Regions from separate parts of the Paenibacillus motobuensis genome, predicted to be linked through region 1. Evidence: a T-box and tRNA genes for the amino acid it is inferred to sense, from the RefSeq annotation. Region 1 holds a T-box; the other holds one or more tRNA genes.
What was found. The T-box of region 1 lies ahead of argS (arginine--tRNA ligase). A T-box ahead of a tRNA ligase gene usually reads a tRNA of that ligase, here a tRNA-Arg.

Region 1 (11,123 bases):
CAACTCCAATAAATCCGGCACTACATCCTTGTCCTTGTGCCTGATATACGGCATGCAGAATGCATTTACGGATACCGTCCAGGTCTCGGCCAGCACGTCCAAGTCCTTCAAGCTCTGTCGGCAGAGAATATTGAATGTTCTTATTCTCACAACCACCGCCTTTGAGGATCAGACGCATATCTATATAATCATTCTCCCACTGTTCAAAATGAACCACCGGCGTGCCCGGACCCAGATTATCACCGCTATTCTCCCCTGTCAGCGAATTAACAGAATTCGGGCGCAGCTTACCCTCCTTAGTCGCTCTTTGCAGCGCAGCATGGATGGCTCTCTTAATCTCAAGCTGATTAACGCCTATCGGTGTATGAATAATAAAGGTAGGCATCCCTGTATCCTGACAGATCGGAGACACTTGTTCTTCGGCCATAGTTATGTTCTTCGAGATCGTTGACAGAGCCAGCCCAGCCCGTGTCGCTTGATTCTCCCGCGCTTTTCCCCGATTAATCGCCCGCCGTACATCGCCTGGTAAATTCGTCGAAGTTTCAACAATCAATTCATAAATACTCTCTTGAATTTGTTGCATAGACCACGCTCTCCTCTCGATTGTCCAAAATGACACAAAAGCATTACAATCATTGCATGCTGCCGATAGCTTTATCCTCTTCAATAGTTTTATAATAACATAGTACAATGTTTCAGGTTACAAAATTATACAGACTTTCCCCTAAAAAAAGAGAGGTTTATCACTGATGAATTATCATTTTTCCGCTTATATGTATCGTCTGCGCTCGATCAAGCGGTGGAGTCTGATGCGGAGCACCACTGAAGAAAATGTAGCTGAGCATTCATTCCATGTCGCGCTGCTCACGCATCTGTTATGCGAAATCGGCAATAAGCTGTTCCAACGTCAGCTGAATGCGGAACGCGCTGCGACGCTGGCATTGTTCCATGATGCCACAGAGGTATTCACCGGCGATATTCCAACCCCAGTAAAGCATCATAATCCGAAGCTGCTCGGCAGCTTCCGCGAGATGGAGAGCATTGCCGGTGAGCGCTTGCTATCTATGGTTCCGCCGGAGCTTCGTTCCAGCTATCAGGTCATGCTGTTCCCTAACGGAGCAGATACGAACCCTTCGGATGCTGAGTTGTTCAAATATGTCAAAGCGGCCGACAGCCTCGATGCATATTTGAAATGCACCTGGGAGCTTACCTGCGGCAATCGGGAGTTCGCCGTCGCGAAGGAACAGCTCCATGACAAGCTGGATAAGCTGAACCTGCCGGAAATCGGCTACTTCCTGGAGCATTTTGCCCCTGGATTCGAGATGACGCTTGATGAGCTGTCCGAGTAACCGGAATGTTAATTAGCATCAAATAGCGATACCCAGTTTCGTTAGAATATGTTCTAAGCAATATTAAGCCCTCCTGATCAAGCTTCTTCAGAAGAAGCATAATCAGGAGGGCTTTTGAATTCCTAGAGCTTGCTCTGCTTCACACTCTGTTAGCCGTTAACGATCTCCCCGCCGTTAATATGGAGTACTTGCCCGCTCATGTAGGAGGAATCGTCGCAAGCTAGATAGACATACGCCGGGGCGAGTTCCTCCGGCTGGCCAGGTCGCTGCATCGGAGTGTCCCCGCCGAACTTGGATACTTGCTGCTCATCGAAGGTCGAGGGGATCAGCGGCGTCCAGATCGGGCCCGGGGCCACTGCATTGACACGAACCCCCGTCTTGCCCACGATGTTCATCGACAGGGCACGAGTAAAGCTGACAATCGCCCCCTTCGATGCCGAATAGTCAATTAACGTTGGGTTGCCCCTGTAGGCGGTTATAGAAGCAGTGTTAATAATCGCACTGCCCTTCTTCATATGCGGTAACGCCGCCTGAGTCAGATAGAACATGCCAAATACATTCGTGCGGAATGTCTTCTCAAGCTGCTCGGAGGTAATGGCGGCAATATCCTGCTGTGGGTGCTGCTCGCCAGCATTATTTACGAGAATGTCCAGGCCTCCCAGTTGGTCTACGGTTTGCTGCACAGCCTGCTTCGCAAAAGTCTCATTCCCGATATCCCCTGGGATCAGCAGACATTTTCTGCCTTCCTGCTCAACCTCTCGCTTCGTCTTCGCGGCATCCTCATGCTCACTTAAATAGACAACGGCGATATCTGCTCCTTCTTTGGCATAAGCAACGGCAACCGCCCTCCCTATGCCGCTGTCAGCGCCGGTGATTAGAGCTATTTTATTCATCAGCTTACCGGCCGCTTTGTAGGGTCCCTCATAGTCCGGCAGGGGATTCATCTTATGCTCCAACCCAGGCTGTTGATTCTGATGCTGTGGCGGCATCGTCGGTTTACTCTGTCCACTACTAGCCATATCGATATGTCGCTTCCTTCCTGTTCAGTTATTGTCCATCTATATTAAGATGGGCCTGGGGAAGCAGGTTATGCGGTCCTGCACATGACAAAATCAAAAAACTCCCGATCACCATCCGATAGATGAAGACCAGGAGTTCTAAACTTAACTTAGTATGATATAGAAGTTTAAATGATAGAGCTGAATACCATGAAGAAGCTGATCAGGAGTACAAGCAGCGCTACGACATAGCTCAACGTAGCTAGCTTGCTGCTCTCAGCGGAAATGCTGCGATTCGCCCGGATCCCTTCAATCGCCAGACGCAGCGGTTTACCCATAATACCGCCTACAGCGCCGATGCCAAGGAACAAGATGACAATAATGATCATCCAAGGTACGGAATATTCTCCCTTACTGATCATATACCCGCCACTCAATAATTGAATGACAAGGCCAATTTGTGCGAAGGTGTTCAGCGATTTCACAGCGCTCATTGTTCCTTCCTGCGCGGCAGGGGACAATTTGTTAACTTTCGCCATTACAAAAGGCAGCACCAGGTAGAACCCTAACGCCAAGGTGCCTACGATATGCAGAAATAGCATAAATTTATACAACTCCATCATCCTTCCAAAATAAATTAGATTTATTACAATCTATTATACCTATCATTGCCAATAAATAAAAGGAGCCTCCTACCAAAGGAGACTCCTTCCTCTTGAAGACTACTAACTAGAATAACGAGCGTTCTTCTAGGCTCCCTATTATTTCATATTATTAATGACGTGATCGGCGAATTCCGAGCATTTCACTTCAGTTGCGCCTTCCATCAGACGGGCAAAATCATAAGTTACCGTCTTGTTGTTGATCGAAGTCTCCAGACCGTTATAGATCAGGTCAGCCGCTTCCTGCCAGCCCAAGTGCTCAAGCAGCATAACGCCAGACAAAATGACCGAGCCCGGATTTACCACGTCCAGATCCGCATATTTCGGAGCCGTACCATGCGTAGCTTCAAAGATGGCGTGTCCTGTTACGTAGTTGATATTCGCTCCTGGAGCAATGCCAATCCCGCCTACTTGCGCTGCCAGAGCATCGGACAAGTAGTCACCGTTCAAGTTCAGCGTTGCAATCACATCAAAATCAGTCGGACGAGTCAATACCTGTTGCAAGGCAATATCGGCGATCGCATCCTTAATGATGATCTTGCCGGCTGCTTGCGCATCCTGCTGCGCCTTGTTGGCTGCATCTGTTCCGGATTGCTCCTTGATGCGGTCATATTCAGCCCATGTGAATACTTTATCGCCAAACTCGGCTTCAGCCACTTCATAGCCCCAATTTTTAAAGGCGCCTTCTGTGAACTTCATAATGTTCCCTTTGTGAACGAGGGTTACGCTCTTGCGGTTATGCTTGATCGCATACTCAACTGCCGCGCGAACCAACCGCTTCGAACCTTCCTCCGATACCGGCTTAATGCCGATTCCTGAAGTCTCAGGGAAACGAATTTTATTAACGCCCATCTCATTTTGCAGGAAGCTGAGCACTTTCTTCACTTCTTCAGAGCCTTCCTTGTATTCGATGCCTGCATAGATATCCTCTGTATTCTCACGGAAAATGACCATATCTACCAGCTCCGGACGCTTCACTGGAGAAGGTACACCGTCAAAATAACGTACAGGACGCAGACATACATACAGGTCAAGCTCTTGGCGCAGCGCCACGTTCAAGGAGCGAATCCCCCCACCGATCGGGGTCGTAAGCGGCCCTTTGATCGCCACAATATACTCACGGATTGCATTCAGCGTATCAGCCGGTAGCCACTCTCCGTATGTATTGAAGGCTTTTTCCCCTGCAAACACTTCGTACCAGGCGATCTTCTTCTCGCCGTTATAAGCCTTCTCTACCGCAGCATCCAATACGCGCTTGGACGCTCTCCAAATGTCACGGCCTGTTCCATCCCCTTCAATGAACGGGATAACTGGGTTGTTAGGAACTTGCAATTTGCCGTTATCGATTACGATTTTTTCTCCTTCTGTTGGAAGGTCAAACTTAGAAAGTTGCAGCATGTTTATAGGTTCCTCCTCGTATATATTGAATGAACAGGCTATTCACCTGTTCTCATTCTAACATAACTGGCGGGAAGAATTCCCGCCAGACCATTATCTTAGATCGATTGGAATATATTTCTGATTAATAAGACCCGTGTATTCAGCGCGCGGACGAATAATCCGGTTATCGTCAAGCTGTTCGAGAATATGTGCAGACCAACCGGACAAGCGGCTGATCGCGAAGATCGGAGTAAATAAATCGGATGGAATTCCAAGCATGGTATATACCGAAGCAGAATAGAAATCGACATTCGGTCTGAGGCCCTTCTGGCCTGTTACCAATTCTTCAATTCTTGATGACATTTCAAATAAGGTAGAGTCTCCCTTAAGCAAGCCGAGCTGTCGAGACATCTTCTGCAGATGCTTGGCACGCGGATCGCCGTTCTTGTATACGCGATGTCCAAAGCCCATAATCTTTTCTCTGTTCGCGATCTTATTCAGAATATAAGACTCTACATTATCAAGGCTGCCGATTTCGGACAGCATCTTCATCACGGCTTCATTCGCACCACCATGCAGCGGTCCCTTCAAGGTTCCAATCGCAGCCGTAATCCCCGAATAAATATCCGAGAGCGTCGCAATGGTCACGCGAGCCGAGAAGGTTGAAGCATTCAGCTCATGATCAGCATGCAGCACAAGCGCCTGGTCCAGAGCTTTGACTGCTACGACATCCGGTTCTTCACCGGTCATCATATACAGGAAATTGTGCGCGATCGATACATTCTGCAATGGAGCAAGTGGCTCCTTGCCTTCGCGAATCCGGGCAAAAGCGGCAATAATCGTAGGAATTTGCGCCTGTAATTTAATCGCCTTGATCTGATTGCTTTCTCTGGAGATATCATCCGCATTCTCATCATATAGAGCTAGTGCCGATACGGCTGTACGCAAAACGGCCATCGTGTTAGCATCAGACGGGAACAACTTCAATTGGGCCAGCAATGGCCCCGGAATAGCCGCATAATCACTCAACTGCTGCTGTAGGAAAGCAAGCTGGGTCTGAGTTGGCAGCTTCCCATACCATAGCAGATAAGCAGTCTCTTCGAAACTTGCCCGTTCCGCCAGATCATCGATATTAATACCTCGATAAGCCAGCACGCCATCATGTATGGAGCTGATTGAGGAAGTCGCAGCGACAATACCCTCAAGTCCTTTGGTAGCTGTCATGTACATCTCTCCTTCAAATACGAAATTGGGAAAATAAACCATTGAAAACATTTTCAATTTTGAAGTTTAAAATTTTCGTAATATAGCATCGTGGATGAAATATTAGGGAGGATCTGACACTAAAACTCTTTTAAATAATCATACTGGATTTCTTGGAGCAAGGGAACAACTTGAGTCATGATAGACACATCAAATTATTTTTTCACATATATAAAGAAATTTTTGTAATCTCTTCCGAATTGCAACGACAAAAGTCACATCATCCAATAAATATTGTTTCTGTAATACTAATTTCGGAAGAGAAATAGAAATAGAGTAAAACCTGTCCAGTCCAAAGGGGAGGGATACGAATGGATTACGTTGTTGTAAAACGAATACTGCGTGGTGCCTGGGTATGTCTTGCGGTGCTGATGATCTGCCTTTTATTTTACTGGGTTCTGCCGCTCATCTACCCCTTTCTGATCGCATGGATTATCGCCTATGCTATGAATCCATTCGTACGTTGGATGCAAGAGACATTGAGGCTGCCTCGCTGGGCTTCTGTCATACTGGCCATTCTTGTCTACTTCTCGGCCGGAGCCATCGTCATTACAGCAGCCGTCACCCGTATGGTTAAGGAAATGATCCATCTTGCCGACACCGCTAATGAGCATATCGGGGAGTGGCGTGATCAGTTCATATCCTGGGGCCAGAACGAGGAGCTGCAGCGGCTGTTTAATGAAATAAATTCTTTTATCGTACGGAATCCAGGCTACGGTGACACTTTCACCAAAAATATTGATAATGCCGCGTTAACGATTAGCAATGCAATTTCCAGAATCATTACTAGCTTCCTGAACGGTGTTATCAACGTGGTTACCTCATTGCCCAGTCTAGGCCTTATTCTGTTAATCATCCTGCTATCTGCCTTCTTCATTAGCAACGGTTGGGACAAGAACAAACGCATGATCCTTGGAATTATGCCTAAGGGATGGTTCAAAATGGGGGGTATTATACGGAGTAATCTGCAAATGGCGCTATTCGGATACCTGCGGGCCCAGTTCATTATGATCTCGATTACTGCCTTCGTTGTCTGCATCGGACTTCTCATCCTGCGAGTCGATTCGCCGGTTACTTATGCCATTCTGATCGGGTTAGTCGATTTGCTTCCTTACTTAGGCGTCGGCACGATTCTCATCCCTTGGCTCGTCTACGCCTTCATGACTGGCAACATTGCTCTTGGCATCGGTCTTTCTATTTTATACGGAGTTGTTCTTGTGTCCAGACAACTGATCGAGCCCAAGGTGCTGGCTACCAGCGTCGGACTCGATCCATTGCCTACTCTGATCTCTTTGTTCGTCGGCTTGCGGCTGTTCGGTGTACTCGGGCTTATTATCGGCCCTGTCTCCCTTGTCGTTATTAATGCCGTTATTAAAGCCGGCGTCTTTCATGAGTTGAGGGACTATATCATGAACGGAAGAGCGCAATAATGCCTAGCGGCTCCCCTCTACAGCTACATCTCCTCTGGTGCTTGTAATCCGATCAGATTGAATCCATTTTTAAGTGTAATTTGTACGCATTTAACCAAGGCAAGACGAGCCGTTCTTAGCCTCTCATCTTCCACGAGAATTGGACAATCATGATAGAAGCGATTGAAGGCCTGAGCCAAGTCAATCAAATAGCGAGTAACGATCGACGGCTCCAGCTTGGCTGCGGCTTGTACAGTTCGTTCCGGGAACAAGGCTAATTCTTTTAATATGGCGATCTCGGTAGGATGCTGCAGCTTGGCAGGATCGAATTGTTCAGCAAGTAGTAAGGCATCAACTATTGCCTTTCCGGCAAGCTGATCTCCGGCCGCTTTGCGCAATACACTGCAGGTTCTCGCATAGCAATACTGCGCATATGGCCCCGTCTCGCCCTCGAAGCTAAGCGCATCATCCCAGGAGAAGACGATATCCTTAATCCGGTTCGCACTCAAGTCATTGAAGATGACAGCGCCAACTCCGACCTGACGAGCTACCTCATCTTTATTTTGCAGCTGGGGATTCTTTACTTCGATAATCTCCTTAACCTTCTCAATCGTCTGCTCCAGTACTTCCTCCAGCTTCACGACATTTCCTTTACGGGTCGATAAGCTCATGCCCTCCAGAGTTACTCGGCCAAAGGGAACATGAATCATCTCATCTTCTGCCCAGTCATAGCCCATCAGCCCTACAACCTTGAACAATTGCGCAAAATGCAAATTCTGTGCATAGTCCGTAACATACAGTGCTTTGTCGAATGAATAAGTCTGCTTACGGTAGAGCGCCGCCGTCACATCACGGGTATGGTAAAGGGTGCTACCATCCTTCTTCAACATCAAAGCCGGAGCCATGTTGTATTGATCCAGACGAACGAGCCAGGCTCCTTCATCCTCCTCAAGAAGCTGCTTATCCTTCAGTTCCTGGATGACCGGCTCCATCTTATCGTTATAGAAGCTCTCCCCTGTAAAATAATCGAATTCTACACCGAGCAGATCATATATTTTCTGGAACTCAGCCAGGCTGATATCGACAAAGCGCTGCCAAAGGGCCAACACTTCCTCATCACCTTGCTCCATCTTCAGGAAGCAGGCTCTCGCTTCATCCTCCAGACCAGGATCATGTTCTGCTTCCTTATGGAACTTCACATACAGACCAAGCAGTTCATCTATCGCCCCTTCCTCCAGCCGTGCTTCATCCCCCCACAGTCGATAGGCGACAATCAATTTGCCGAACTGGGTGCCCCAGTCGCCTAGATGATTAACACCGATGGATTGATAGCCTAAAAAGGAATGAATTCGATACAGCGCATTGCCGATGACCGTTGAACGCAAATGGCCAACGTGAAATGGCTTGGCGATATTGGGCGAAGAGAAATCGATCACAATCGTCTTCCCGGCGCCGATGTCTCTAGATCCGTAACGCTCTCCGGCGTTAAGAATCGTAAGCACGACGTTCCCAGCGAGGTAGCTCTGCTTCAGGAACAGATTTAAGTATCCGGACACCGCCTCGATCCGGTCGATGAATTCATCTCCTTCTGCCTTCGCCTCTAACGCTTCTTTCAATTCAGTGGCAATTTGCATCGGAGACTTCCGCAGCTTCTTGCTAAGTTTGAAGCAGGGCAGGGATAGATCCCCCAGCGATTCCTCCTTCGGATACTCCAGCATCGCCATAATCTCCTGTGCAGGAGTATCAGTCAACAGTCCGGAGATCCATTGCGCAATCTTTGATTTTGCCATATCCATTTACTTCAGCTCCTTATCGCTATATCCAAAAATGATAAATAAAAAAGCCCCTCATCTCTATTGAAGAGACGAGAGACTTATGTTCCCGCGGTACCACTCTACGTGCTGGACCTACTGATCCAACCTGCTTAAGGCTGGTTAACGTCCAGCTGCCGGATCTCCCTACTCACCTTAGCTTCAGAAGATCATCTCCCGGGTGCGCTTCACTCATCCTGTTCTGCACCGGCTTGCACCGTCCCGGCTCGCTATTTGCAGGTTAGTATGAGCTACTCTCCCGATCGTAGAATTTCATATAAAGGAAGTTCAAAAAGTACTGAAAACCGACCTTTTTGAACAAGTAATTTTAAATATTGTATACATGAAACCATCATAAGTCAACGACGATAAAATGTGATCGAACCATCCTTCATCTTCTTCTCTATCCATTTCAAGAGCAGCTTCCGGTAGATCAGACGAGTGAGCGGGAACACCATCGTAAACCCAATTATGTCCGTGACAAAGCCGGGAATCAGCAGCAGAATTCCGCCGAAGAACACACACATTCCATCCAACATCGTGCGTCCGGGAATCTGCCCGCCATTCATTTGCGATTTCGCATCTGCCATGACCTTGCTGCCTTCGAACTGCATCATCAAGCCGCCGATAATCGAAGTCGCAACGGTCAGGAAGATCGTCCTGCCTACGCCCAGCCTTCCTCCAACCTCAACATATCCCCAAAACTCTACAATTGGAAATAATACAATCAAAACGGCAATCCATTTGCGCATAAATAACTCCTTTTCACTAGCAAGTTTCTTCAGCAAGAAATTCCTATGAATCATATTTTACCGTTTTGAGACTCCAGAATCAAAATTGTTCAGGACTTGCTCGCTTTCTCAAATGCCGAGTACCATTCAGGAAACACTTTTTTGAATTGCACAGGCTTAAAGTCCTCACGTCTAACAACATAATGGACCGATGTACCTACGACACATAATGTCCCCTCTCCGTTAAATACTTCATAAGCATATTCGGTCTTAACTCCCCCGTTCTGCTTGATCCAAGTGCGAAGCAGCACCTCTTCACCATAACGGATTCCCCGCTTATACTCGACTTTCATCTCTTGAACCGGAGAGATGTAACCGGACTTCTCCATCTCGAAATAGCTTAAGCCAAGATCCTGGATTAACTTCAACCGGCCGGCTTCGAACCACTCCAAATAATGTGAGTGATAAATAATTCCCATCATATCATATTCAAAATATTTAGGCGTGATGCCGAGCTCACTTACATACATGCTCTATAATTCCTCCTCTTGTGCTTAATTATATCGATCTCTATTGAAAAAAAAGCAATGGCACACCGTCGCCGGTTGTCCCATTGCTTCTTATCTCTATGCACATAACCGTGCATCTTATAAATTAGTTATGAACTTGGCCAACTTTGATCAGGTTCGTCGAACCGGAGCTTCCAAGTGGAATTCCAGCCGTAATGACTACGAGATCTCCATCAACAACGACACCGGAATCAAGTCCGCCCTTCATAGCATTGTCGAACATTTCATCCGTAGATGTAGCTGTATGACCTTTAACCGGAATAACGCCCCAGTTCAAAGCAAGGCGACGCAAGGTTTGATCTTGAGTCGTTACAGCAATGATCGGTGCTTGTGGACGATACTTCGATACCATACGAGCCGTATAGCCTGTTTCTGTCGAAGTGATGATCGCCTTAGCGTTCAGTTCAAGCGCTGAAGTCGTTACAGCTTGGCTGATTGCTTCGGTAACGGTAGTCTCTTGAGCGATTCTTTGCTTCACGAGAATTCCATGATAGTCAAGCGCAGACTCAGCCTTCTCAGCGATGCGGGACATCGTCTGAACAGACTCTACCGGATATTTACCAGCAGCCGTCTCGCCGGAGAGCATGATTGCATCTGTGCCGTCAAGGATCGCATTCGCTACGTCACTTGCTTCAGCGCGGGTAGGTCTTGGGTTGCGCTGCATGGAGTCGAGCATTTGCGTTGCAGTAATAACTGGCTTACCAGCACGGTTACATTTCTCGATCATCAATTTTTGCACGAGTGGCACATCTTCAGCAGGAATTTCCACGCCAAGGTCACCACGTGCTACCATCAAGCCGTCAGACACTTCAAGGATTTCATCCAGGTTGTCCACACCTTGCTGGTTCTCAATCTTCGAGATAATTTGGATATGTGCTGCGTTTAAGCTTTCGAGCAGTTTACGAATTTCAAGTACGTCGCTTGCTTTACGAACGAAGGAAGCCGCAATGA
Region 2 (11,123 bases), on a different contig from region 1:
ACAAAGCCCTACGTTTTATCAGCGGTTTTGCTCTGGATGCTTAAGCCTAGTGCGTTGTAACGGTATTCCGCTGTTTTTTCGTCTTTAACCGCTTGAACGAGTCTATTCGTTTCATCAAACGTGTATTTCTCTAATATTTTGCTGCCAGTGATCACCATGGTTAAGTTGCCACGTGAATCATATTGGTACTTCTTCTGCACGCCGCCTGATTTTTCCTCTAACAGTTGGTTAGCGCTATTGTAACTGTAGGTAGTCGAGCCTCCAGTTCCGGCTTTCTCGATCCGATTGCCGAAGCTATCATAACGATACGTACGCTTCTGACCCAGTTTATGATATTTCCCGCCGCGCTCACACTAATCGGCTATTTTCTTTCCACGTTTGTCGTGGGCAGCAAAAAGAAAAAACCACATGGAGTTATTACACTCGTATGTGGCGTGACATAGACTTCGTGACTTCACTTTTGCATTTTTTTTAATTGCACAACAGGATTCCATGTGTCATGTGGACGTCTACTTTTTGAAAACCAAATACATCCATCTGCAACCCATTTTTCACGCCAACGATAATAGGAATCCTCCTTATTGACACCATCATCATTAAAACCAAAATGAAACCCACAACAAGGACAAATTTCATCTCCAAGGAATTCCGCGTTCATCATATGGAAGTTATCCCCATTAATCTGAAACTCTCCTATGATCCAATTCCATGGACCTTATAAATCGAAACAACTGTGGTGATTACCGGTTCAATCTTTAAGCAATCTAATAAATGATTGTATTTTATCCCTCCACATTTCATTAAACTCCTGACTCGAAATACTTTGTACTTCGAATTGCTCGTCCTTCGCAATCTCCTCCATATCAGGCAAAGGAACTTCACCTAGACGGGTATTCATATACTCTAGATTAGGTGCTGCGAGTCCAAACTTTCCGTCCCTAAAAATTTCAATTTTTCGGGTCTCGAATCGGTTTTCGTCAATCTCAGATATTATTATCGTTGGTTCATTCATAAAATCATGAATCCATTTGCATTTCAAATATTTCAAATGAATCCCTCCTAATTCTTTGCAGGAACATTCCCAAATCCCATAATTCTTCCTGTAATATTTAAGGGCACTGAAGTATTGATGACATAGACGCTGTCTCGCCCTTTAGTAACGTTTAGGCCGGTCACATCTATGGCTATATACTTTGAATACTTCTTCCTTTGATACATCATCCAATACCAATACCCCAAACACACCTATCACAAATACCCCGGCTTCTATCCGCACGAGTTCGCCGAGCTGGTTGTACGCAAATTTCACTTGTTTCTCAGCACTGTATATTGTTTATCAACAGAGCGCTCAAGCACACAGTGACAAGAATGAAAATTGCTACAGAGATACTTGTCTCAATTAGAAATAAACTTATCTCCTCACCTCACTTTTTCAGATCCTTAACAATTTGCTTTAATTTTTCGATCTCAGAATCTGACAAATGCTTTTCGTCGATGAAGGACGAAAAGAAATTCCGTTGAACCATTAAACATTTTATTTATTAATCCGATCGTCTCCTGAACTTGTTCCTTTGAAACCAATGCTTCACATATGAAATTAGGATCTGTTCTTTGGACGGCTCCCTTATCAACCAGTTTTTTAATAACCGTATAAGTTGTATTTCGGTTCCACCCGATTTCATCCGTGAGTATCTTGGCAAGCTGTCCGGCCGCTAATGGCCCTTGACTCCACAATACTTCCATCACCTTTAATTCAGCATCAAATAGCTTCAATATTTCGCCTCCTTTACGACTGTTGTAATAGTCATATTGTTACACTACTCCAACACTTCCCATTTTATCTAATAAAAAGAACCTTAACGGACATAAAGTCTGCTAAGGTTCTTTGTGAATTATAGGATCACTCTTTAATAAAAACTTGTCATTGATAGCTTCGTAATATGTTATTTAAACTTCCTAAGTAATTTTGGATAAAAGGACTATCCCCTTGGATTAGTTCTTGCTCCATATGTTTCTTCTTTTCCACTAGAATTTCTTTTAGCTCATTAATAAAAACTTTCCTTTGAAGAAGATAATCAATCACGACTAGATCTGTTTCTTCAGAAGTATCATTCCTTTGTATTACTCCCCAAAGTTGCTCTCGCATCATCATTAATAAATCATCTGAACATTGCGGCATAACGTAGCCACAAAAATAGTGGATAAAGTTCGTCTCCTGTTGCTGTAAATTTAAATATGGAATTATTGCGCTACCAAAAGAAAGTAAATATTGTGTAACTCTGGCTGCAGCATCTTCCAGATGAGCATTTTGATATATGTCTAAAAGTTCAACCAGGAATGGAATCGTAGAGTCAACATCTCCCTTTGTATTCATCATTTCGTCAGCCTTACTCATTAAATTAAGCCATTCATCAATTTGACTCATAGTAATACCCCGTTCACTTTTTTTGAGATACCCATTTGCTATAAGACCCTATGACCTTGAGCAAAGCAGTAGTATAAATATTCCATTGTCCTCGGGCATTATAACTACTAGAATCTCTCACTGGGTCACCTGAATTGGGCCGTTGAGACGCCCAATAGGATATACTCCCATTTAGCGGTCTAACGGAAACATGATCTACCCCATCTATAATCGCAATGAGTATCCCTGTTGAATTAATTGCTTCTATCGTTGTCTCCACATGCCTACTAGCGGGTTTCTTAAGCGTAAAAGACAACCCTCCACGTACATCCACTGGTCTCGGCGTCATATTCCAAGGGCTATCATTACCCATACGATAAATTTTTGTTATTTTTTTATTATTCCCATCACCCTTTGGCACTGGGATTGGTTTTAATTTCTGTTCAGGAACTTCCTTTTTATTCCCTTTACCACCGTTAATAACCTCTAATTTCGGAACAACAGGCACTTTAACCTTAGGAACTTCCTTTGGAGCAGCAGATTCCATAACATCATCCAATGCCAATACCCCAAATACACCTATCACAAACACTCCGGCTTCTATCACTGATGCCGCAACCGCTGAACACGTCGCTTGTCCTACTACTGGAATAAGACAGAATAGTAAAGGATTATGACCTGATGGGTCAACATAGCCCACAGGATTGTTCTGCGCATACGTATATAAGTTTTGACTCAGCGGATTCAGGATATTTCCTTCATACGTATCCTCACTTATAAACCGCCCAATCTCCGGATTATAATACCGCGCCTGCGCATAATACAAGCCGTTATCTTCATACGAATAGCCTGTGTAAGCAAAGTCAACTGCTCGATCAGTCTGCGTTGGAGTTTGCATTACACCAAACTCGTCGTAACGATGCGTCTCGATCATTTTCCCTTGCTGATCCTGCAAGCCAACGATGCTGCCCAAGTGGTCATAAGAATACGTTTCACTCTGACCATTTGGCAAGTGGGCTTGAAGGCGGTTTAAACCGTAAGTGTAGCTGGCTTGCTGCATTTCACCTTCGTACACCGCTAACAGATCGTTATAAGCTGAGGTTAGATCGGTAACAAAATCCTGTGTATTATCAGCGGTTTTGCTCTGGATGCGTGCGCCTTGTCCGTTATAGCGGTATTCCGCCGTTTTTCCTTCTTTTACCGCTTGGACGAGTCGATTCGTTTCATCAAACGTGTAGCTCTCTAGTGTTTTGCTGCCTATGGTCACCGTAGTTAAGTTACCACGTGGATCATATTGGTACTTCTTCTGCACACCGCCTGATTTTTCCTCTAACAGTTGGTTAGCGCTATTATAACTGTAGGTAGTCGAATCTCCAGTTCCGGCCTTCTCGATCCGATTGCCAAAGCTGTCATAGCGGTACGTACGCTCTTGACCCTGATCGATCACTTGGATCAATTGGTTTAGTTCGTCATACGTATATGACTTGTCACGCTTCTTGCCGTCGATTGTTTCGATCCATTTTAAAATATTTCCCGCTGCATCATAGCTGTATTCGTGTTTATTTAAAATGTTTCCAGTTTGATTTTGCTCGCTTAGTTTCTCCAGTAGACCACGTGAGTTGTAGCTGTATTGCGTTGTACTACCGTTAGCTGCTATTTTTTCGATCAATTGGCCCGCTGCATTGTACGTATAAGCTGTCGTCCCAGCATGGTCTTTCACACTACTCAGTCGATTGAGTGCATCGTAATCATATGTCGTCTGTTTACCGTCTGGCGTAATTAAACTTGCTTTGTTGCCAACTGGTGTCCATGTATAATTCACTGTACGCTGCTTCGGATCGGTTACACGGGTTATTTGCCCCAGCACATCGCGTTGAATATCAGTAACCCCGTTCCAGTCTTCTATCCGTACGAGTTCGCTGCGCTGGTTGTACGCAAATTTTGCTTGTTTTTCTGCACTGTAATCATTATTTATAGGTCGTACAAAAAAAAAAGGCGAACGCCTTGCTTACCACGCAAAAAAACGCCATTCTCACCTGCTTATCGCCAGGATTGAATGACGGCTTTTTCTACGGAGAACATTATTTATTTCTTCGGCTTCGCTTTACGTTCGGCTTTGGCTATATTCTCGGCGACTCGGAACTTTAGGATCTGGTGATCAAGTCATACGGGGTCGGCTTACCAAGGGGAAACTGAATCGTTCCCTTGCTTGCTTTATACGGTGCTAAGCCTTGTCTAGTCTACTCACTGCGAGCCACACGAAACCCCTGGTCAGGGCCTAGGCCATTCGCCTCGAACTTGCCGCGGAAAGCAATCTCATTGTTGCTAACATCTCCAATCCAGCCGCCGCCCTTCACAACCCGAAAAGATCCGCTGCTACTATCCAGCTCCTCTCCATACCAGTTCCAACACCATTCCCTTACATTGCCTGACATATCGTAAAGCCCTAGCTCATTAGCCTTCTTGGCACCAACAGATTGGGTTTTATTTTTGTTGTCTTCTATAATTGGCCAGTTCCAATCCCCTGATAAGTATTTATTTCCGGCATTTCTCCAATACCATGCTACATCATCTGCCTTATCACTTCCGCTGTAGGTATAGCTCTTGCTCATCTGGCCTCCACCAGCAGCATATTCCCACTCGGCCTCTGTCGGCAATCGGTAGCCGTTGGCTCCTTCATTAATCGTTACTACCCATTTCATATTATCGTTCTCACTCATATTGTTCGGATCCTGTTTGTTCTGATCGATATTGTAGTATGGGGCCAGGCCCTCTTTGATACTTCTCTGATTGCAGTACTCAATAGCGTCGTACCAGGTTACCATTTCAACCGGCAAATTGTCTCCCTGGAATCCTGAAGGATTATACCCCATAACCTCGGCCCACTCTTTTTGAGTAACTTCATATTTACCGATATAGAAATTTGATATGGTTACACTTTTTCCATAGTAGTTGGACTTCGTGTTCGTCATCGTCCCACCTTCAACAAATACAAGACTATTGTTAGCATCTTTCTTCCCTAGCTTCTCTTGTGAACAAGCGCTGACAACGAATACTAGTGCTACTAGAACGAAAGTGAATAATTTTCTCATGGATATATCTCCTTTAAACGAATGGAAAAAGTTGTTAATCGGGGACATCTACAGAAGATAATAAATATAAGGCCGCCGGGTGTAAGCCGGCAGGCCTTTGGCGCTATTCAGTAATTCAGAGACTTTCTTAATACTTCAAAAAATCGGTCTGGCACCTATCCATCGTCCTGCTTACAGTCGACCTATTACCACACCGTTACGTTAGAGCTTCCGCTACTTTGATATCCTTCTGTAGCTAACACTTGATAAGACCAACTGCTGCCCAGATTCATTCCATAATTCTTCCATGCATTAACGTGGTTGCCAAAAGTAATAGCAACGTTGCTTCCAGTCGCTCTCTTCGACTGACGGACACTCCAGAACTGTTGGAATGTTTGTGTACCATCAATGGAAGGAGCGTTGTACCGCATGGTTGTATAAACGTCATACGTGCCCCCGTCACTCGATACCGTTCCTTTATACGTTCCAGTAGGGCGGTAAGTTCCCCAGCTATCCACAACGTAATATTCGATGAGAGAGTTTCTTGTCCATCCATAGAGAGTCAAATACCCGTTGCCATTTGGTGCCCAGACGCCAGCGTTGTAGTTGACGGTTCTGGACGGTGATCCAGTACCCCAGCCTTTGCCCACAACAAAGTTACCAGAGTTTGACCATGTCACACTGTAATTACCGCCAGATCCATTAACCGCATTCACGGTTCCACCACCATCGGTCCAATTCTGCCAATAGTCTGTTGCTGCACTGGAGGTCACTGCAAACATACTAAAACTCATCGCTGCTACGAGTAATGCCGTCATTATTTTCCTATTAAACTTGAACATGGAATACCTCCTTAAATATATGATTTGCAACTACGCCCTACACTACTACCCTACATCCTTCTGTCGGTTTTACTTGCAGTACGTAACTTTTACTGTTTTTTCTTCCTTAAAATTCTAATTCCACCTCCTTACTTGTAAATTATAGAAATAAAGCGTTTACATAACAACTTATCAAATTAAAGGTTTATACGTCTTTTTTTTAGATATTATATTTATCTTTGGGAAACAGCAAGACTGAAATGGATGTGGAACTTTCCGATTGACATTCTATAGAGAGTATTATAATCTATATATGATAATATGAGTATATGTTCATATATATTTAATTATCCTTATAGAGGAGTGTAATAAATGAGTGAAGAGCAGAAATACAAAGAGGCATTTAATGACGGAACGCAGGATTTGGATGAAGAAACGTTATTTGTCGTTTCGCAAACATTCAAAGCGTTGAGCGACCCAACAAGAATTCGCATTTTGCATTTATTATGTAAAGGGGAGCATTCTGTCAATGATATTGCAGAGATACTAAATTTAAGCCAATCGAGTGTTTCCCACCAATTGCGTTTTTTGAAAAATTTAAGATTGGTCAAATTTAGAAGAGCAGGCACTACTTTGTATTATTCAGAAGATGACGATCACGTTATGAATTTACTGGAGAAGGCAATTGAGCATGCTGCACATCTTTAATATAGGGGAGATATACAATGGGACACGATCATGGACATGACCATTCACATGGCGCAAATAAAAAGACATTACTGATAAGTTTTATTATTATTACAGGCTATATGATTGTTGAAGCTTTTGGAGGGTTCATTACCAACAGCCTTGCGTTATTATCTGATGCAGGTCATATGTTAAGTGACGCCATATCCCTTGGTGTTGCATTATTGGCTTTTACACTTGGGGGAAAGGTCGCAAACTATAGCAAAACCTATGGATACAAACGATTTGAAATATTAGCAGCGGTTCTTAACGGGGTGACCCTCGTATTAATTGCGATTTATATTTTTTACGAGGCAATTCAGCGTTTTCAAAATCCACCTGAAGTTGCTTCAACCGGAATGTTAATCATCTCCTCAATTGGCTTACTGGTCAATATTTTTGTAGCGTGGTTTATGATGCGCAGTGGGGATGTGGAAGAGAACTTGAATATGCGCGGAGCATACTTGCATGTCATTAGTGATATGCTTGGTTCCGTTGGTGCGATTGTTGCCGCGCTGCTGATTATGTTCTTCGGTTGGGGCTGGGCAGATCCACTCGCAAGTGTCATTGTTGCCGCACTTGTATTACGCAGCGGTTACTATGTTATGAAATCCGGACTCCATGTCCTGATGGAAGGAACTCCACAAAATGTAGATATGAACGAAGTGATTCAAACCATCCAAAATACAAAAGGTGTTCAAAGCGTTCACGACCTGCACGTTTGGTCGATTACAAGCGGGTTAAATGCACTTTCCTGCCACGCCGTTGTAGATGATCAATTGTCCATTGCTGACAGTGAGCGACTGCTCCGTCAAATCGAACATGACCTTGAACACAAGAACATTCACCATATGACAATTCAATTAGAGACTTCTGCCCATCGACATGACAATTCGATTCTATGTACCGTGAAGGCTGAATCTTCCGGACACCGCCAACATGGCCATCAGCACTGATAGGAATTACTAATGAATAATCAAAAATCTCACTGACCTTAATGGATCGGTGGGATTTTCTTATGAACGATCGGAAAATTTGCGCAAATAAAAAACCCTTGTGCACCAAGGGTTACTAAAGCGGGTGATGGGAATCGAACCCACGCTACCAGCTTGGAAGGCTGGAGTTCTACCATTGAACTACACCCGCAAAATGATGGTCGGGATGACACGATTCGAACATGCGACCCCCTGGTCCCAAACCAGGTGCTCTACCAAGCTGAGCTACATCCCGGGAAAAATGCTGTTATCTAATTGAAATGGCGCGCCCTAAGAGATTCGAACTCCTGACCTTTTGATTCGTAGTCAAACGCTCTATCCAGCTGAGCTAAGGGCGCAAATGGAGCGGACGACGGGAATCGAACCCGCGACCCTCGCCTTGGCAAGGCGATGCTCTACCGCTGAGCCACGTCCGCCTATCAATAGCAGTTTGCAATTTCAACTTTTTTAGCGACAATAAATATAATACCAGGCATGTCATAGCATTGCAAGCTTTTTTTGAATTTAACGATCATAAATTCCATTACTTATTGCATCTTCTCCAAATACGGCCTTTGTGTTAGCCAAATTCAATTAGTTATACTATTATTATAAAGTTAAACTATAATTTCATTTATTCAGGAGGAAATATAGAATTGAACTTGCCAAAATCCGTTACGATTACGTTATTAGAAACAAGCGATTTGCACGGCCATATTTACCCGACGGATTACCGTGGCCCTGGGGATAAACCGCTTGGACTCGCCAAGCTATCCAGCATCATTCATCAGGAGAGAAGCGAAAATCCGGCGCTGCTGCTGCTCGACAACGGGGATATTTTACAGGGCACGCCGTTTATGTACCACTACGCCAAGTACGATGGAGGCGGTATCCATCCTGCCGCAAGAGCTCTCAATGCACTTCAATACGATGCGGCTGTGTTCGGCAATCACGAATTCAATTACGGGCTGGATTTGTTAGGCCGCGCAGTCGATGCTTCAAATTGTCCATGGTTATCCGCCAATATCGTGGGCGAGACGGACGGACAACCCGCTTTCGGACAGCCTTACAAGATCTTCGACATGCCTGAGGGAATCCGCATTGCCGTCCTTGGCGTAACCACACACTATATTCCAAACTGGGAAGAGCCCAATAATATTTCGGGACTAGCCTTTAAAGATGCTCTGGAGTCTGCTCAGTACTGGATTAACCAGATTCGTACATCCGAACGTCCCGACGCCCTTGTCCTCTGCTACCATGGCGGCTTTGAGCGCGATCCGGCCACAGGTGAGCCAACGGAACCACTTACCGGTGAGAACCAAGGCTACGAGATGTGTACGCGTCTGGAAGGCGTAGACGTCCTTCTAACAGGCCATCAGCATCGACTTCTTGCTGGCGAACTGAACGGTGTCGCATTTGCTCAGCCTGGATTTGCTGGTCAATCCATTGCCAAAGTCCAGCTGGAATTCGAACCAACGCAAGATGGCTCCTGGACGATTCGCCACAAAACAGCCCAGTTGCTTCACCTGGATGACTCGGTAGGTGCGGATGAGGAACTACTCGCCATGTTCGCAGAAGATGAGCAGAAAACACAAGCATGGTTGGATCAACCGATTGGTTCAGCCGAAGGGGATATGACGATACCTGACCCATTCGAGGCGCGGCAGGCCGACCACTCGTTCACGGAGTTCGTTAACCGGGTACAGATGGAAGTGACCGAAGCCGAGATATCGTGCGCAGCCATTTTCACGAATGAGGCCAGAGGATTTACCGATAAAATTACAATGCGCGATGTCGTCTCTAACTATATTTATCCTAATACGCTTAAAGTCGTCCGCCTGTCCGGACAAGATATCAGAGAGGCTCTTGAACAGAATGCCCGCTACTTCACTCTGGATGAACAGACAGGGACACTACAGGTCTCTGCATCTTATCTAGAGCCGAAGCCACAACACTTTAATTACGATATGTGGGAAGGTATTGAATATGAGCTGGATATTTCGATGCCGGAGGGTAGGCGTGTAACTAAGCTTGAGCAAAATGGCGTACCATTAGATCCCGAAGCTAGCTTCGACGTCGTCATGAACAGCTATCGCTCGGGCGGCGGAGGAAACTTCGACATGATCAAGGACAAGCCGATCATACGAGAGATTCCGACGGATATGACAGAAATTCTGGCCGACTATATTATGAAGCGCCGTGTCATTCACGCCTCCTGCGACCATAACTGGAAAGTGGTCTATCCCGTTAAATAAGCAAAAGAACCTTCAGTACCACTAGAAAAGTGGGTGTTGAAGGTTCTTTTTTGTGGTACAAATACGACCTGTCTATCTTAAACTCCCTTGATCAATCTTGCACGAAGCTTGTTGGAAATTAGTTCAATTAACAAAATAAGCACCAGAAGTCCGATCAAAATGGAGCCGACCTGGTTCCATTTGTAACCGTTCATGGCAAAGATCAGCGGCGCGCCGATCCCTCCGGCTCCGACAAGGCCAAGAATCGAAGCTTCGCGCATATTCATATCAAATCGATAAATCGTCACCGATAGAAAAATCGATAACAATTGCGGAAAAATACCGTAGCGGATTTTCTCAAAAGTTGTACAGCCGATGGAAGTCATCGACTCCAGCACCCGCGTATCCAGTTCCTCAATCGCATCCACGTAAAGCTTGGCCAACATCCCGATCGAGGTTATAGCAATCGTCAGCACCCCTGCCATCGGGCCAGATGATACACGAATAAACATCAGACCGTAAACGAGCGCCGGAATTGTCCGAATGATGATGAGCAGAAATCTTGTCAGCCAAGATATCGGTTTGGGAACGATATTGGATGCAGCCAAAAAGGCAAGCGGAACGGACAAAATCGCACCAACAATCGTCCCTAGAAAAGCAATCGCTAAGGTTTGCACCAGCAAATAAGGTACACCTTGCTTCGATACATTAAACAAAAGATGAAGATCCGGATGAGTGATCCCTTTAAAAATGTTAAGCGCAATCTTCATACCGCCTGCGTTCATATCTTTGAAGCTAACAACGGTCATCGACCATATGAAAAGAATGACGGTAATGAATGTAACGATCAGAATATAACGATGATTGCGCGGTGAAGCAAGAAGCTGCTTCTC

Region 2: it encodes a tRNA-Arg, which carries the amino acid that the T-box ahead of argS (arginine--tRNA ligase) is inferred to sense. The anticodon was not compared.

The regions. Positions count from the first base shown of each region.
Region 1 covers NZ_BAAACX010000004.1:390,234-401,356, forward strand. The annotation lists gene ABD014_RS03125 (fumarate hydratase) at 1-583, opposite strand, end outside; gene yfbR (5'-deoxynucleotidase) at 750-1,349, shown strand; gene ABD014_RS03135 (SDR family oxidoreductase) at 1,499-2,368, opposite strand; gene ABD014_RS03140 (hypothetical protein) at 2,536-2,961, opposite strand; gene icd (NADP-dependent isocitrate dehydrogenase) at 3,109-4,407, opposite strand; gene ABD014_RS03150 (citrate/2-methylcitrate synthase) at 4,501-5,613, opposite strand; gene ytvI (sporulation integral membrane protein YtvI) at 5,964-7,082, shown strand; gene argS (arginine--tRNA ligase) at 7,106-8,857, opposite strand; T-box leader at 8,919-9,148, opposite strand; gene ABD014_RS03165 (FxsA family protein) at 9,232-9,624, opposite strand; gene ABD014_RS03170 (acyl-CoA thioesterase) at 9,714-10,133, opposite strand; gene pyk (pyruvate kinase) at 10,258-11,123, opposite strand, start outside.
Region 2 covers NZ_BAAACX010000008.1:4,620-15,742, reverse strand. The annotation lists gene ABD014_RS08290 (hypothetical protein) at 9-281, opposite strand; gene ABD014_RS08285 (hypothetical protein) at 455-661, opposite strand; gene ABD014_RS08280 (DUF6881 domain-containing protein) at 749-1,048, opposite strand; gene ABD014_RS24830 (HYD1 signature containing ADP-ribosyltransferase family protein) at 1,060-1,218, opposite strand; gene ABD014_RS08275 (BlaI/MecI/CopY family transcriptional regulator) at 1,468-1,773, opposite strand; gene ABD014_RS08270 (hypothetical protein) at 1,922-2,425, opposite strand; gene ABD014_RS08265 (RHS repeat domain-containing protein) at 2,439-4,379, opposite strand; gene ABD014_RS08260 (formylglycine-generating enzyme family protein) at 4,645-5,496, opposite strand; gene ABD014_RS08255 (glycoside hydrolase family 11 protein) at 5,682-6,317, opposite strand; gene ABD014_RS08250 (ArsR/SmtB family transcription factor) at 6,669-7,004, shown strand; gene ABD014_RS08245 (cation diffusion facilitator family transporter) at 7,022-7,978, shown strand; tRNA gene ABD014_RS08240 (tRNA-Gly) at 8,098-8,168, opposite strand; tRNA gene ABD014_RS08235 (tRNA-Pro) at 8,176-8,252, opposite strand; tRNA gene ABD014_RS08230 (tRNA-Arg) at 8,279-8,355, opposite strand; tRNA gene ABD014_RS08225 (tRNA-Gly) at 8,359-8,433, opposite strand; gene ABD014_RS08220 (bifunctional metallophosphatase/5'-nucleotidase) at 8,659-10,251, shown strand; gene phnE (phosphonate ABC transporter, permease protein PhnE) at 10,329-11,123, opposite strand, start outside.